3 regions of the Bradyrhizobium genosp. A genome follow, and region 2 is predicted to be linked to each of the others. Evidence: predicted binding sites of a transcription regulator. Region 2 holds the regulator's gene; each other region holds the start of a gene.
The links. Region 2 encodes LexA, which represses DNA repair genes until DNA is damaged. Its sites were predicted from a motif close to TGTTCNNNNTGTGTTCNG; they were not measured.
Positions count from the first base shown of each region.

Region 1 (5,051 bases), 3.9 Mb from region 2:
GACCGCCGCCATGACGATGACGCTCGTTACGCTTCTCGCCGTCGGCAGCTTGTGCTGCTTCACCCTCGGCGGGCGCGGCGCCAGCCTCAACACTGGCCTGTGGACGCTGGTTGTTGTGGCGCTGATGGCGATGGCGCTCGTGGCGCGGCTTGCGATCCTCGTGACGGCCGCCGGGACGCCAGACCTCGATAAGCTCGGGCTCGGCGGGCGTTGCCGCTGCTTCAACAGGCGCAGCAGCATCGGGTGATGCGGCAGCTTCCGTTGCGGCGGTTTCGGCGGGAGCAATTTCAGCGGCGGCCTCTGCGGGTGCAGCGGCCTCTTCCACCGGCGGCGCGATGCCGGGGGCATCTTCGGGTGTGACGGGCGCCTCAGGCGAGGCTTCGAGCGCCGGCTCTTCTTGCGCGGGCTCGTCGTGCTGCTCCATGCCGGGCGCGTCTTCGACGGTGACCGGTTCGGCAGCGGCTTCGATTGCAGTGTCTGCGGCGACTGCGGCCTCCTCGGTCGCAAGCGTCTCGGTGGAAGCTTCATCCGCCGGCGTCTCCGCAGCAGGCGCGGCCGGCTTCGGCGGCAGCGGCGCACGTTTCTCCATGCGATAGCCGAGCGCGCGCAGCACCGAGGCAAAATCCTCGCCGGCGGAGCCGGTGAGCGAGGTCATCGCCTGCGTCACCACAAAACCGCGGCCGTCGAACGCGCCGGCCGGTTTTTCGCCGGGCGAGTTGTCGCGCCAGGCCAGCGCCGGGCGGATCAAATCGGCCAGGCGCTCCAGAATGTCGACGCGGACGGCGCGCTCGCCGGCCTGCTTGTAGCCGAGCACGCGATAGGCATCGCGCGGCAGGCTCTTGTCGACCGGGAATGAGGTGCGACCCGACGATGCCAGATGCTGCGCGCCTGATAGTGCCGAGAGATCGACATTGTCCTGCTTCAGCGCCCACAACAGCGCTGCCAGCGCACGCGCGGCGGGCTTCAGAATGCCGGGGAAATAGATGTGATAGGCGCCGAAGCGGACGCCGTATTTGCGCAAGGTCGCGCGCGAAGGCTGGTCGAGATCCTTCAGCTCGTTGGCAATCTTCGGACGCTCGAGCACGCCGAGCGCCTCGACGAGCTGATAGGCGATGCCGCGGGCAATGCCGGTGACGTCCTCGGCCTTGGACAGCTCGAACATCGGCCCGAGCAGCTTTTCGATATGCGTCTTGAGCCAGAGGTCGAGCCGCGCCTGCACCTTCTCACGGGGCGCACCCGTCAAACGCTCATCCGAGATGATGCGGATGCGCGGATGCAGCGCCTCCTCTGCGGCGGTCAGCCGCGCCACCGCATCGCCGGTCCAGCGGATGGTGCCGTCCGAGGTCAGCACGAACTGATCGTCCGGAGCGTTGCCCAGCCTTTCGGCACGCGTGTTGATCTCGCCGGCGAGCACCGCTTGCGCGGCAGCCTGCAAGGCTTTCGCATCGGAGCCGGCTTCCGCCGCATCCGGTGCAAAGGTGAAGCCATCGAGGCGGCCGATGACATGGCCTTCGACGATGACTTCGCCGGTCTTGCCGATTTCCGTATTCAAGCTCGTGTTCTCCCGCAGGCGGCGCATCAATACACTGGTCCGGCGATCAACGAAACGCTCAGTCAAGCGTTCATGGAGCGCATCCGATAATTTATTTTCGACCTCGCGGGCGATCCCCTGCCAGCGTTCGGGGTCTTTCAGCCAGTCCGGGCGGTTGGCGACGAAGGTCCAGGTGCGGATCTGCGCGATTCGGGCCGACAGCGTGTCGATGTCGCCGTCGATGCGGTCGGCCTGGTCGATCTGGGCGGCAAACCAGGAGTCGGGAATGCATCCCTTCTGCATCAGGAAGCCGTAAAGCGTGGTGACGAGCTCGGCGTGGGCCGCCGGCGACAGTTTTCGGTAGTCAGGGACCTGGCAGGCCTCCCAGAGGCGTTCCACGGCGGCCTTGCCATGCGCGATATCGCGCACCTCGACGTCACGGGCGGCGTGGTCGAGCACGCGCATGTCTTCCGCGATGGGCGCCCGCGTCAACGTCTCATGGCCGGGGGACAGGTTCAGCGACACCTGCAGCGCGCCGAGCGAGGAGAAATCGAGCTTCGCGTTGCGCCATTGCAGCATCTTCACGGGGTCGAAGATGTGGTTCTGGAGCGCGTTCACGAGCTCGGGCTCGAACGGGCCGCAGCGGCCGGTGGTGCCGAAGGTTCCGTTGCGCGTGGCGCGGCCGGCGCGGCCGGCAATCTGCGCGAACTCGGCCGGCGTGAGCCTACGGAACTGATAGCCGTCGAACTTGCGGTCGGAGGCAAAGGCGACGTGGTCGACGTCGAGATTGAGGCCCATGCCGACGGCGTCGGTGGCGACGAGATAATCGACGTCGCCGTTCTGGAACATCTCGACTTGTGCGTTCCGTGTGCGCGGCGACAGCGAACCCAGCACCACCGCGGCGCCGCCATGCTGGCGCTTGACCAGCTCGGCGATGGCGTAGACCTCGTCCGCCGAGAACGCGACAATCGCCGTCCGGCGCGGCTGGCGCGTGATCTTGCGGTCGCCGGCGAATTCGAGCTGCGACAGCCTGGGACGGGTGATCATGGAGACGCCGGGCAGCAGCCGCTCGATGATCGGGCGCATGGTGGCAGCGCCCAAGAGCAGCGTCTCGTCGCGGCCGCGGCGGTTGAGGATGCGGTCGGTGAAGACGTGGCCGCGCTCCAGGTCGGAGGCGATCTGGATCTCGTCGACGGCGAGGAAGGAGACGTCGAGGTCGCGCGGCATCGCCTCGACCGTCGAGACCCAATAGCGCGGGTTCTTCGGCTTGATCTTCTCCTCGCCGGTGATCAGCGCGACGCTATCTGCGCCGACGCGCCCGACGATCTTGTTGTAGACCTCGCGCGCCAACAGCCGCAGCGGCAGCCCGATCAGCCCTGAGGAATGCGCGAGCATCCGTTCGATGGCGAGATGGGTCTTGCCGGTGTTGGTCGGCCCGAGCACCGCAGTGACGCCGGCGCCAGGCACGCGATCGGAAGGCGCGCGCTCGGAAGCGAAGGGGGAGGGAGAAAAGGCCATGTCTGGTTGATTAGGTAATGGCGATTGGGGCGAATGTCAGTGCTGTTTGGGGCGGCGGGGTGTGGAGCGCTCGCCATACGCACAACTGTCATCGCCCGGCTTGACCGGGCGATCCAGTACGCCGAGGCGACTGTGGCTGAGCCGAGGGGCCGCGGCGTACTGGATGCCCCGGTCAAGCCGGGGCATGACAGCGGAGTATGCGGTGGCGTTCCCCCAAATCCCGCGCAACTGTCTCACTTTGCGACGCTTTTCCTTGTGGCCTTAAGCTCCGGAACGACTCTAGAACGAATCGCGGCCGAATCGCTGACTCCCCGGTGAGTCCTGTTACGTTCACGCAACATGTCGCGGGACTCTGATTTCCATCGCACTAGATGGAGTTTTGGGCTGTCGCACAAGCGACGATTTGATGACGGATTTCGTTAAGTTGGGGACGGCACGGAGTCGAATCAGAATCGGGCAGGAGTCAAATGGATTCCGGGATCCGAGGCCCTCTCAGCCCATGTCGCGAAAACAACCCCATGCACAGTAGGTAAGTCGTTGATATCACTAGGATGACCGCAGCAGCGGCGGCTACTGCGTCTTCGCGACCCTTGGCGGCTGGGCGGTGGTGATGAAGCTGGTTGCTTCCAGCATCGCCGGCCCCAAGGGCGTCGGCACTTTCAGCCAGAACGGGACCAGAATCCGCGTGCCCGCGACCGGCGCGAAGGCGATCTCGATGTTGCGCTGGGCGGCGAGGTATTTGATCACGGGGCGGTCGGGGATGTAGCCGGCGACAGGCACGAAATAGAGCGCGCAGACCACGACCGGCCCGCGATAGCCCTTCTCGGCCTTAACGGTCTCCATGCGCTTGAAATCGAGCTTGAGCTCGTAGCGCATGCGGCCGTCGAACACGGCGGCGCTGCTGTGGCAGGCCTCTGCGGACAGCACATCGCCGGTGCCGGGCACGCGCAGCAGCGAGGCCGTCATCGGATCCCAGACGCCGCGGCGATGGGCCTCGGTGACGACGATGCGGTCGGCATCAACAGGCGGCTCCGGAATGATGCCGAACTCCTTCACATTGCCCTTGTCGAGGGTGATGTGGATCTCTTCGGTCTTCTTCGAGGTGGTGGTGGAGGCCTGGTAGGCGGTTGCGACCAGCGCGCCATTGACGACGCGGCCTTGGCTAGCGCCGGTGCCGGACCCGCCCGCGAACGATTTCAGGATCCCGGTGGTGCCACCGGAGGCGGCGGCGGAAAACAAATCGTCCTGGATATCGATGTTCCAGGCGCCGCGGCCGACCGGAATGCCTGAGAGCGTCGCCTCATACTGCGCCTCGAGCTTGCCCTGAGCCGCCGCCGGCTCCGCCGCCCACGCCACGACCAGCCCGCCAAGAGCGGCCAGCGCCAGCCGGCCGGCCGAGCGCAGCCGGGGCGGAAAGAGGGGTGAGGCGTGCACGAGACGATCCAATCGGGAAGCGAGTGTCTGTTACTTAAGCCTGTTACGGCCGCAAGCAATGCATCCGGGCGCCGAGAGCCGGGAACTCAGTGGACTCTTTCGGCGGTGAATACGCCCTTTATGTGATGGTAAGGCGTTTCAAACATTGCCGTTTTGGTGGTCGGCCCGCGCTCTCGCCCCGGGCTCCAACACCTCTCCCGCGTGCGGGAGAGGTCGCGCGCAGCGCGGGTGAGGGCTCTCTCCTCTTGGGGGCACCATCCCTGCTAGCAACTGCCCCACCGTTGAGGCACCCTCTCCCCACCCCTCCCCCGCAGGCGGGGGAGGGAGCGCACCTATTCTGCGGCTTGAGACCCCGGGTTCGGTCTCGCGCCCGCCCCGGCACGACGGGCCAAAAACGGCCCGTCGCCTTGACGTCCCGCCGCTTCCCCCCTATACGTCCGCCCGCTCCCTGCAAGGACAGAGAATTTGCCCCCGTGGCGCCCCGGATGGCGGCCGCAACTCGTTGGGGGCTTAGACTGAAGGATTTGTGACATGTCTCGCCGCTGCGAACTGACGGCCAAGGGCCCCC
Region 1 covers NZ_CP188196.1:722,237-727,287, reverse strand. The annotation lists gene ACP2YP_RS03280 (helicase-related protein) at 1-3,049, opposite strand, end outside; gene ACP2YP_RS03275 (DUF3108 domain-containing protein) at 3,620-4,429, opposite strand; gene rpmB (50S ribosomal protein L28) at 5,015-5,051, shown strand, end outside.
Region 1: the regulator LexA is predicted to act here: its motif matches at 3,319-3,336, upstream of ACP2YP_RS03280 (helicase-related protein).

Region 2 (5,051 bases):
ATCGCCGGGACTTGGCCGACGACCGGCCGGGCCGCGCCTGCCGGCGGCTTTGTGCCGGCGGGCTTTGGCGTTTGGCCCGCGATCTTAGGGACGCTGCGCGAATGGGCAAAGGCCGAAGCCGGCGCCGGGCGACTGTTTCCCTGGGTACCGATCGCCTTCGGCTGCGGCATCGCGCTCTACTTTGCCGCCGATCATGAGCCGGTGCTGTGGGTCGTTGCCCCGATGGCGGTGGCGCTGGCGTTCGGGGCGGTGTTGTTGCGGCGGAGCCGGTGGTTTGCGCCGGCGATCATGATCGCGGCGGTGGCAGCCGGTTTTGCCATGCCGACGTGGAAGACGACGCGCATCGCGCACAATGTGCTCGCAAAGCCGCTTTATTCGGTGTCGCTGTCGGGTTTCGTCGAGACCCGCGACATCCGCGAACGCACCGATCGCTTCGTGCTGCGCGTCACCGCGATGGAGGCGCAACGCAGCGACGTGAAGCTCGAGCGTGTCCGCCTCTCCGTGCGCAAGGGCACGGCGCCGGACGTCGGCAGCTTCGTCCAGTTGAAGGCGCGGCTGATGCCGCCGCTCGCGCCGCTGCGGCCGGGCAGCTACGATTTCTCGCGCGACATGTTCTTCCAGGGTATCGGCGCCTCCGGTTTTGTGATGGGCGCAATCAGTGCGACCGCGCCGCCCGATGCCGGCGGCCTGCAGCTGCGCTATGCGGCGGTCATGCAGGGCCTGCGCGATGCCATCGACGCGCGCATCCGCGCCACGCTCGATGGCGACAACCGCGCGATCGCGACTGCGCTTTTGACCGGCCGCCGCGATGCGATCACCACGCCCGTCAACGACGCGATGTTCATCTCCGGCCTCGGCCATGTTCTGTCGATCTCCGGTTACCATATGGCCGTCGTCGCCGGCGTCGTCTTCTTCGCGGTTCGCGCGCTGCTGGCGCTGATCCCCGGGCTGGCGGTCGGCTTCGCAATCAAGAAATGGTCGGCCGCAGCGGCACTGGTCGCGTCGGCGTTCTATCTGCTGCTCTCGGGCGCGGAGGTCGCGACCCAAAGGTCGTTCTTCATGACCGCCGTGGTGCTGATCGCGGTGATGGTCGATCGCCGCGCGATCACATTCCGCACGCTGGCGGTGGCGGCGTTGATCGTGCTTGCGGTCGCGCCTGAGGCGCTGGTGCATCCGAGCTTCCAGATGTCGTTCGCGGCGACGCTCGGGCTCGTGGCGCTGGTGCAAATCGGCATGCCGAACCTGTTTGCCTCGCCCGATCATTCGACGACCGCGCGCATCGCGCTCTGGGGCGGCCGCGAGATCGCGATGTTGTTCATGGCCTCGATGATCGCGGGGTTTGCGACCACGCCCTATGCCGCCTTTCATTTCCACCGCGTGACGCCCTACGGCGTGCTTGCCAATCTCGGCGCGATGCCGGTGGTGTCGGCGCTGGTGATGCCAGCTGGACTGCTGGGATTGCTCGCGGCCCCGTTCGGGCTCGACAGTGTGTTCTGGTGGCTGATGGGAATCGGGATCGACTGGATGGTGGCGGTGTCACGCTGGGTCGCCGCGTTGCCCGGCGCGATCGGCCATGTCGGCGCCTTTGGCATTGCGCCGCTGATCGGTGCGAGCCTCGGCCTGGTCCTGATGGGCCTGCTGCGCACGCCCCTGCGCTGGTCGGGCGCCTTCGTACTCATGGCGGCAACCGTCTGGGGTCTGTCGGTCCGGCAGCCCGACATTCTTATCGCCGGTGACGGCCGGAGCGTCGCAGTGCGGGGCAGGGACGGGCAGCTGCATCTGATGAGGACCAACAAGGACAATTTCCTGATCAAGGAGTGGCTCGCGGCGGACGCGGACCCGCGCGATCCCGCCAGCGCCTCATTCAGTGACGGCGTGTCGTGCGACGAGTCCGGTTGCGTCACGCCGCTCGCCGACGGCCGGATGATTGCGCAGGCGCTACGCATCGACGCGCTGAGCGACGATTGCAGCCGCGCGGCACTGGTGGTGACCGCAAGGCCCGCGCCACCGGATTGTGGTGCGATGGTGGTCGATCGGCTGCGTCTCGCGCGCCAAGGCGCGCTGGCGCTGACGCAGCGTGGCGACGGTTTTACGATTGCGTCGGTGAAAGCGAGGGGCGCAAACCGCCCCTGGTCGCCGGCGGCGGCCGGCGATGGAGATTTCGAACTGACCCTCATGCCGCGGTCCGCAACTCCGCGCGTCCGGGATGCAACACCGTCGGAAGCCGATCTTCAGGCCGAGGACTGAGACCGACCCTTTAGCCGATCGGCAGACGCGGGGACGTCGAGTGGCTGTCGGCGATGACCTGCGGCTTGTGCTCGCGCTCGCCAAGCGGCTGGGTCACGGGCAGCTGCAGCACGGTTGCACGCTGACCTTCGACGAGCTGCGTCACCAGGACGTATTTGCCGTCGGGAAATTCGATCGCGTCGTGATGACGATCGGGAATGTGCGGATCGACCTTGCCGAACTTGCCGACGCGCGAGTTGACGGTGCGCGTCCAGATCCAGCGATTGTCGTAGCGGACGTTGTCGGCGAAGGCGAGCTCCGTTCCCGGCAGCAGGCAGACTGCAACGGACATGTCGGCCTCGGAGGCGAAGCCGCGCGTCGAGGTGCCGCGGAACGTTGTCGTGACGATCGTCTCGCCAACCTCTGCGGGACGCGTCGCGACGGCATGCAGGCTATAGTCACACATCGGGTGCTCCTCAATCAGGATAGAGCACCGCGCCCCTTCTGAGGCGCAGGCCTCTATCAGAGTGGAAGTTAGCAAGCGTCTGCTTGGTTGTGGGCAAATCTGCGGCTTGGATCCGCAAGCCACCATCACAATATCTTTTTCAAATATGCGAGGAACAAAGCCTGCTCCTGTGCATTTGGAGAGCCGTTCGGTCAACGGCCTGCGGGCGCTGACCAGCCCGAATACTGCCAGGCCGGCTGTGTCGGCTGCGTGACGGCGTTGCGGGCATCGCGGAATTGCTCGCTCGTTGCCTGCGACGCTTTGCGGGCGTGGTGCTGCTTTTGTGCAGCGAAGCCTTGCGACGCTGATGCTGCGATCAGCGCCGTTGCTATAGTGCTCAATGCGATTTTGCGCATGGTGGTCTCCTCGGTCTCTCAAAGGCCGGCGAAGCGATGCGTGCTTCGTTGTGGCGTGCCGAGGATGTAGGGCTGAAGAGGGGGCCGGATAATCTGTGCAAAACCAGAAAGACTATCCAGCCGGAGCGGACAATCGTCCGCTCCTATCGTTGATGGCGGTCGTCGATTGCGACGCGCTCAGTACTTCCGGTACAGCCCGATCAGCTTGCCCTGGATCTTGACCCGGTTGGGCGGCAGGATACGGACCTCATAGGCAGCATTCGCCGGCTCGAGCGCAATCGAGGCGCCGCGGCGACGGAAACGCTTCAACGTCGCTTCTTCGTCGTCGATCAGGGCGACCACGATGTCGCCGGTGTCGGCGCTCTCGTTGCGCTGGATCAGCGCCATGTCGCCGTCGAGAATGCCGGCCTCCACCATGGAGTCGCCACGCACTTCGAGCGCGTAGTGCTCGCCCGAGCCGAGCATGTCGGGCGGGACGCTGATGGTGTGGCTGCGGGTCTGCAACGCCTCGATCGGCGTACCAGCCGCGATCCGGCCCATCACGGGCACTGCGACGGGACGCTCACCCTCCTCGGCGAGTGGGCTCGAGGTCGTGCGCACCTTGCCGAGATTGCCTTCGATGACGCTCGGCGTGAAGCCGCGGCGGGTGCCGGCGGCGGCCTGAAGTTCGGGCAGCTTGATCACCTCGATCGCGCGGGCGCGGTTGGGCAGGCGGCGGATGAAGCCGCGCTCTTCGAGCGCCGTGATCAGGCGATGGATGCCCGATTTCGAGCGCAGATCGAGCGCGTCCTTCATCTCGTCGAAGGAGGGCGGCACGCCGCTTTCCTTCAGGCGCTCGCTGATGAACCGCAGGAGCTCGTATTGTTTGCGCGTTAACATCTCGACCAAAGTCCCCCGGTTGATGTCGTTCGATTCCGAGACCGCTGAATTCAGCAATAAGCCGCTCCACGCTCGAAACAAATCATGAACGGACACTATATGTTCGATACATGTTCCGCAACTGCTTAATTTACCGTGAACGCGACAAAGTTCGCGGAACGGTTGCGAACGATGCGCTCAGACGGGCAGTCGCAGCACCTCGCAGGGCGCTCCCGCTTCGGCCTTCGGTGCGAACGGTGTGCGCACGAGAAGTGCCTGTGCCGCAGCGAGATTCGCAAGCAGCGAGGAGTCCTGGTGATTGACGGGAAGGGCGATCAGCGTGCCGTCATCACGCACATCGAGGCGGGCGCGCAGATAATCCTCGCGCTGGTCATTGGCGCCGACGTCGCGGCCGAGCACGGCGCGTTCGCGTCGATGATGAACCACGGAACGGCCCGACAACGCGCGAATCAGCGGCACCATGAACAGGAAGCCGCAAACGTAGGATGACACGGGATTGCCGGGCAGGCCGATCACGCGCATCGCCCCGAGCTGCCCGTTCATCATCGGCTTGCCCGGCCGCATCGCGATCTTCCAGAACGCCATCGAGGTGCCTTCGTCGCGGAGCGCCTGTTGCACCAGATCGTGGTCGCCGACCGAGGCACCGCCCGTCGTAATCAGGATGTCGGCGCCGGAGTCGCGCGCGCGGCGGATGCCGGCGGTGGTGGCGGCAAGCGTGTCGGTGGCAACTCCGAGGTCGATGGTGTCAGCACCCTCGCTGCGGGCGAGCGCGTGCAGGGCGTAGCCGTTGGAATAAACGATCTGGCCATGGCCGGGCGTGGTGCCCGGCATCACCAACTCGTCGCCGGTAGCGAGAATCGCGACCTTTGGACGGCGGCGGACCGCAAGCTGCGGGTGATTCATGCCGGCGGCGAGCGCGAGGTCGCGCTCGGTCAGCCGGGCGCCCTTGCGCAGCAGCACGTCACCCTCGGAGAAGTCGATGCCGGCCGGGCGGATGTGCCGCCCGGTGACGGCTGCCTCCTTGATCGCGATGCGCTTGCCATCGGCGACGGTGTCCTCCTGGATCACGACCGCATCGGCGCCGT
Region 2 covers NZ_CP188196.1:4,633,937-4,638,987, reverse strand. The annotation lists gene ACP2YP_RS21545 (ComEC/Rec2 family competence protein) at 1-2,247, shown strand, start outside; gene ACP2YP_RS21540 (hypothetical protein) at 2,258-2,692, opposite strand; gene ACP2YP_RS21535 (hypothetical protein) at 2,884-3,087, opposite strand; gene lexA (transcriptional repressor LexA) at 3,265-3,966, opposite strand; gene glp (gephyrin-like molybdotransferase Glp) at 4,144-5,051, opposite strand, start outside.

Region 3 (5,051 bases), 2.4 Mb from region 2:
TACCATTGACGCGCAAGAACTCGGCGACATCGGGGGCGCAGGACAAGATCGAGGCCAGCACCTCTCCGGAACTTCAGCGCGCGTCGGGTTAGCGCGACGCAGCGACCTTCAGCCGTAACATCGGCCGCGGTTCATCAGCGACACGCCCCTCGAGCCAGGCTTCCGTTTGCGCGAGATCGCGCAACGCCGTGGCGTAGCGGCGGGCGGCGCTGCGCTCCGCACCGCGCGGCAGCTTGCGTGCCTTGCGCAACATGTCAGCCGCCGCGTTACGGTAGGCCAGCGAGCGATAGAGAAAGACCACCTTGCCCATATCGAATGTTCCCGTGTTGATGGCGTTTCATTCTCGCAAGATCGGCATGAACGCCGGATGAAGCGGCTGATAACAATTCCTTTATGAGGGATGGAACCCGCGATCACCGCGCGCGTTTGCATGCAAGATCAATCGGCAGTTCCATGCGCGCAAAAAAGTCGCCCAATAGGTCGCCAAGTCTGATCTCTCCTACTGGCGTCATCAAACTGACGACGCATGCGATGATGGGCGCGGCACTCGGCCTGACCTTCACGCTTGCGCTGATCCTGGCCAATCCTGCGGTCGCCGAATTGCTGAACCACGGCGGCCGTGCGGTAGCCTTCGTCTTTGTCGGCACGATGGTGACCACGTTTGCCATCGGCGCCGCGCTGACGGGCCTCGTGTTTATCCTCGACGAGGACAAGGAATCTTGAAGCACGCGTGAAGCGCAATGCGACGTAATTGTTCGGAACTCTCGCGGCGAATGGCGGTTGGCAGCCTGCGTCAATTCAACTCAGGAGTTCCCGCGCATGAAGACGACCAAGCTCGCTCTCGCCGTAATGTTGGCCACCGGTCTGGCCGCCGCGCCGTTCGCCGCACAGGCCAAGTCGCACAAGGCCAAGCATGATTCATCGACCTCATCCTCGCAAACGACAGGCGCCAACACGAAGTCCAAGGGCAGCGACGCCTCCGGTCAGGGCGGCTCTGGCCCCGGCTCCGACCAGGGCGGCGCCATGACGAACAACAAGAGCGCCCCGAGCAACACCAAGTAGGCTCGCGAAAGAAAGGCCCCGCGAGAGCGGGGCCTTTTGCCTTGATGCTCGAACATCCTCTCAGGGCCACATGGTCGGTGCACGGGTTAGAGCATCCCGGCCGGCCCGCCTCAAATCGTCGACCGCACATTGCCCCGATCGAACAAGATCACTCAGTCGTGCGGCAACGCGTTCACGCGTCGCCGTATCCCACGGAGGAATTTCAGCACAGACTTCATCAAGCACCACCCGCAGCAGGGCGGCCATTTCGGCATCCGGCATTGACGAGCTCTGGCATGTCGCGTTGCGCGACCGCTTTAGCTGCGTCGGATGTCAGTGATGTTAAGGCGGCGACTTGCGGAGTCCAGCTTCATGAGGTGGTCAAGCTGCGCCCGCTTGCGCGCGATCAGGAGCTGGGCCGCGGCATCGTCGAGGCCCTCACGCTGCAATTGCCGGATCGCAGAGCCGAGTTCGAGGATCTCGGCGCGTAGTTTCAGAATCCGGTAGGTGTCCGGGTCCTCCTCCACCGCCTGCCTCCATCCACCACCTGCGTGGCATGTCTCAACGGCGCGCGGGCCCGGTCTCGTTCTTCAGCGGACGAAGGCGCACCCGGTTGCGGATGTCGGGTAACACTTCGCCGCCACCAGCAGCCTTCCACTCGCCGATCAGCAGATTGATTTTCCGGCGCAGATCCATCTGCGCCTGGGCCTGCTCGGTGCAGTCGCGATCGCGATTGACGAGATCGCGCACGGACGCCTCGACATTGACCATTTCTAGCCTCAAGGCGCTGATTTTACGTCGAATTTCATTAATTCTGTTGTCCATGGCTTGTTAGAACAAAATAAGAACATATAGTCAAGCCATGAATTCGGAACGGAGAGCGGACATGCAGGTTCAGGGTAAATACGACGCCAAGGCTTTTCTCATGGAGCAGATGACTCGGGCGCAGGGGCTGCGGCTGAAGCGGCTGAGTGAAGAAGCCTACCAGCCCGCGCAATACGATCGAGATCTGTCCTTTGTCGAAGCCGCGCACCGCATCCAGGTGCTGGAGGCGGAGATCGAACTCGCGAACTCCTTCTGAAGCGCGCGGCGGGCGTCTTTGGAACGTTGCGTCAGCACTCCTGTTCTCTTCCGAGGCCAAGGGAGAGAGTTGATGGCACGCAAGGCAAAGAAGCGCCGCTACTCACGCAGCGCCGGCAGTGACGTCGAGCGCGAGATGCGGCGTTACAAGAAGGGCACGGCGAAGAGCGGACCCGGCGGTCGCGGCGGGCGCGTGAAGAGTCGCAAGCAGGCGATTGCGATCGGCCTCTCCGAGGCGCGCAAGAAGGGCAAGAAGGTGCCGAAGAAGGCCTCGAAACGGAAGACGTCCAAGAAGAAGAAGAGCTCGAAGCGCAAATCCGCCAAGCGGTGACGCTGACCAGCGTCAGGTCATGCTGCCGGGCATGAAGCAGCGGATCGAAATGCCGAACGCCGTCTTGACCGGCCAGACCATGGTGCGGCCGGCGCGGTTCGGCTCGGTGATCACGGCTTCGTCGGGGACCTCGACCCACTGCCCATCAAGGCGGACCCGGTAGTGCCCGTTGTGCGAGTCCCAATCAGGATCGGCCACGGCAACGCCGTCGGCATCCGAACAGCACGGACCGAGATGGCTGCGCAGGCTGTCGAACCAGGGCTTTAGCGGCGAGTCGACGAAGCGGCCGTCATCGCGCCCCATGGCACTTCCGGTCGACAGCACCAAAGGCGCCGCGAGCAGCACAAGCTTTAGCGAGAGCTTCAATCGATCCATGTCGGCACCGATTAAATGCGAACCACCGCCGGTTCCACAAAGCCGCCGGACGTCCGAAGTTCCACTCCTGCAATTTGCCTCGGCGCCGTCATTGCCGCCAAAGCACAGCACGCGATTTCAAAGTCTGACGAGCGAACGCGGCTTTTTCGGACGAACCCGTCATCATTGCTGCCGTTAACGAGAATGTTATCGGCGACCTGTGGGTATCTCGAACGGTGCGCGCGAAAAAGGCGGCCCGCAGGCCGCCTTTTGAATTTGCCGTCGAGACCAAGAGAAGCAAGCAGAGGCAAGCAGATCAGGCGAGCGGCACCGCCACGAAACGGGTCGCCTCCGCGCTCTTCACCTGCAACAGCACGCTGTTCTTTCCGGACGATTTGGCCTGCGCCAGCTCGGAGCGGACGTCACCGACATTGGCGACCGCCTTGCCACCGACATTGAGGATGACATCGCCGGTCTGGATGCCGCGCTGCGCCGCCGGTCCCTGCGGATCGACCTCGGTCACCACGACGCCCTTCTGGCCCGCGCCCTGGACGTCGCTGGCCGGCGCCAGGCTGAGGCCGAGGCGCGGCGTGCCGGGGGCCTGCTGCGTCTTGCCGTCGTCAGTGTTGCCGCTTCCTTTGGCCTGCTGCTCGTTCGGCAGTTCGCCGAGCGCCAGCGTCACCGTCTTGGTGTCGCCCTTGTGGACGACATCGAGCTTCACGGACGTGCCCGGCGCCAGCGTGGCGATGGTGCGGGCGAGATCGCGGGAGTCCTTGATCGCGGTGCCGTTGACGGCGGTGATGACGTCGCCCGCCTCGATGCCGGCCTTCGCCGCCGGGCTGCCATCCTGCGGGTTGTCGACGATCGCGCCGCGCGCCGCCTTGAGGCCGAGGCTGTCGGCGATCTCCGCGGTCACCGGCTGCACCTGCACGCCGAGCCAGCCGCGGGTGACGGCGCCCTTGTCCTTCAGCTGCGCGACCACCAGCTTGGCGGTCGAGGACGGAATATCGAAGCCGATGCCGACCGAGCCGCCCGAGGGCGAGAAGATCGCGGTGTTCACGCCGATCACGTTGCCATTCATGTCGAAGGCCGGGCCGCCGGAATTGCCCTTATTGATCGGCGCATCGATCTGGATGTAGTCGTCATAGGGACCGTTGCCGATGTCGCGGCCGCTGGCCGAGACGATACCGGCCGTCACGGTGCCACCAAGGCCGAAGGGATTGCCGACCGCAACCACCCAGTCGCCGATCCGCGGCTTCTGGTCGGAGAACTTCACGAACGGGAAGTCCTTCTTGCCGTCGACCTTGATCAGCGCGAGGTCGGTCTTCGGATCGGTGCCGACCACCTTCGCGGTGTAGATCGTGCCATCATCCATCGTCACCTGCACGGACTCGGCGTGGTCGACGACATGGTTGTTGGTCACGGCATAGCCGTCAGCCGAGATGAAGAAGCCGGAGCCCTCGCCCGTGATCACCTGGTGGCGCTGGCGCGGCACGCCATTCATGCCACCCGGGCCGCGGAAGCCGAACTGCTGCGAGAACTGGTCGAATGGAGAACCCTCGTCCTGATCCATCCGGTTCTGTTGCAGCATCGCGCTCTTGTCGTTGTCCTGGTCGATCTTCACCCGCACCGAGATGACGGCGGGCTTGACCTTGCTGACGAGGTCGCCGAAGCCCGGTGGTGTCGCGGCGCTTTCAGCGGCCTGCGCAGGCGAAATCAGGGAGTTCACGCCGAACGGCGTCGAAGCGGGAGACGCAGCCAGCACAGCCGCGCCAAGCGCGGCCACGGTGCCGAGCAGCGCGAGCCGGCGCGGCTTCAGAATTGTACGGGTCCTGGTGGTGTCGGAATTGACGCGATCGATCATGTCGAAATGTCCATGTTGGGTAAGTCGCCTTGCACCCAACATGGACATCGTCACCTTACGGCGTCCCGTCCACGCGATTAAATCTTGGCAAAGTAACTGCGGCCGGCGGCCGCAGTCGTTATTCTCTCAAGAGACGTCGGAGCCTCAGCAAGCAATCCCGTGAAGAATTGCAGACAGGCCCTCTCACGCCGCGGCGGGTCGCTCCCATGCCGCGGCTGCGATGGCGTCGTCTTCGCGTTGTGCATTGCACGCGTCGAAATGCGCCTTCAACGCAATCTCGGCGAGATATTCGAAATGTTCGGCCTGGCCGAGCAGCTGCCAGTTCTGGAGCGGCCGATAGGCCGCCTGCTGGCGACAGAGGGACGCCAGCGCGCGGTAGCG
Region 3 covers NZ_CP188196.1:2,260,281-2,265,331, reverse strand. The annotation lists gene ACP2YP_RS10595 (HWE histidine kinase domain-containing protein) at 1-92, shown strand, start outside; gene ACP2YP_RS10590 (hypothetical protein) at 89-310, opposite strand; gene ACP2YP_RS10585 (hypothetical protein) at 454-723, shown strand; gene ACP2YP_RS10580 (hypothetical protein) at 820-1,062, shown strand; gene ACP2YP_RS10575 (hypothetical protein) at 1,359-1,568, opposite strand; gene ACP2YP_RS10570 (hypothetical protein) at 1,603-1,812, opposite strand; gene ACP2YP_RS10565 (DUF3072 domain-containing protein) at 1,928-2,122, shown strand; gene ACP2YP_RS10560 (DUF6496 domain-containing protein) at 2,195-2,452, shown strand; gene ACP2YP_RS10555 (hypothetical protein) at 2,465-2,827, opposite strand; gene ACP2YP_RS10550 (Do family serine endopeptidase) at 3,123-4,670, opposite strand; gene ACP2YP_RS10545 (hypothetical protein) at 4,854-5,051, opposite strand, start outside.
Region 3: the regulator LexA is predicted to act here: its motif matches at 1,874-1,891, upstream of ACP2YP_RS10565 (DUF3072 domain-containing protein).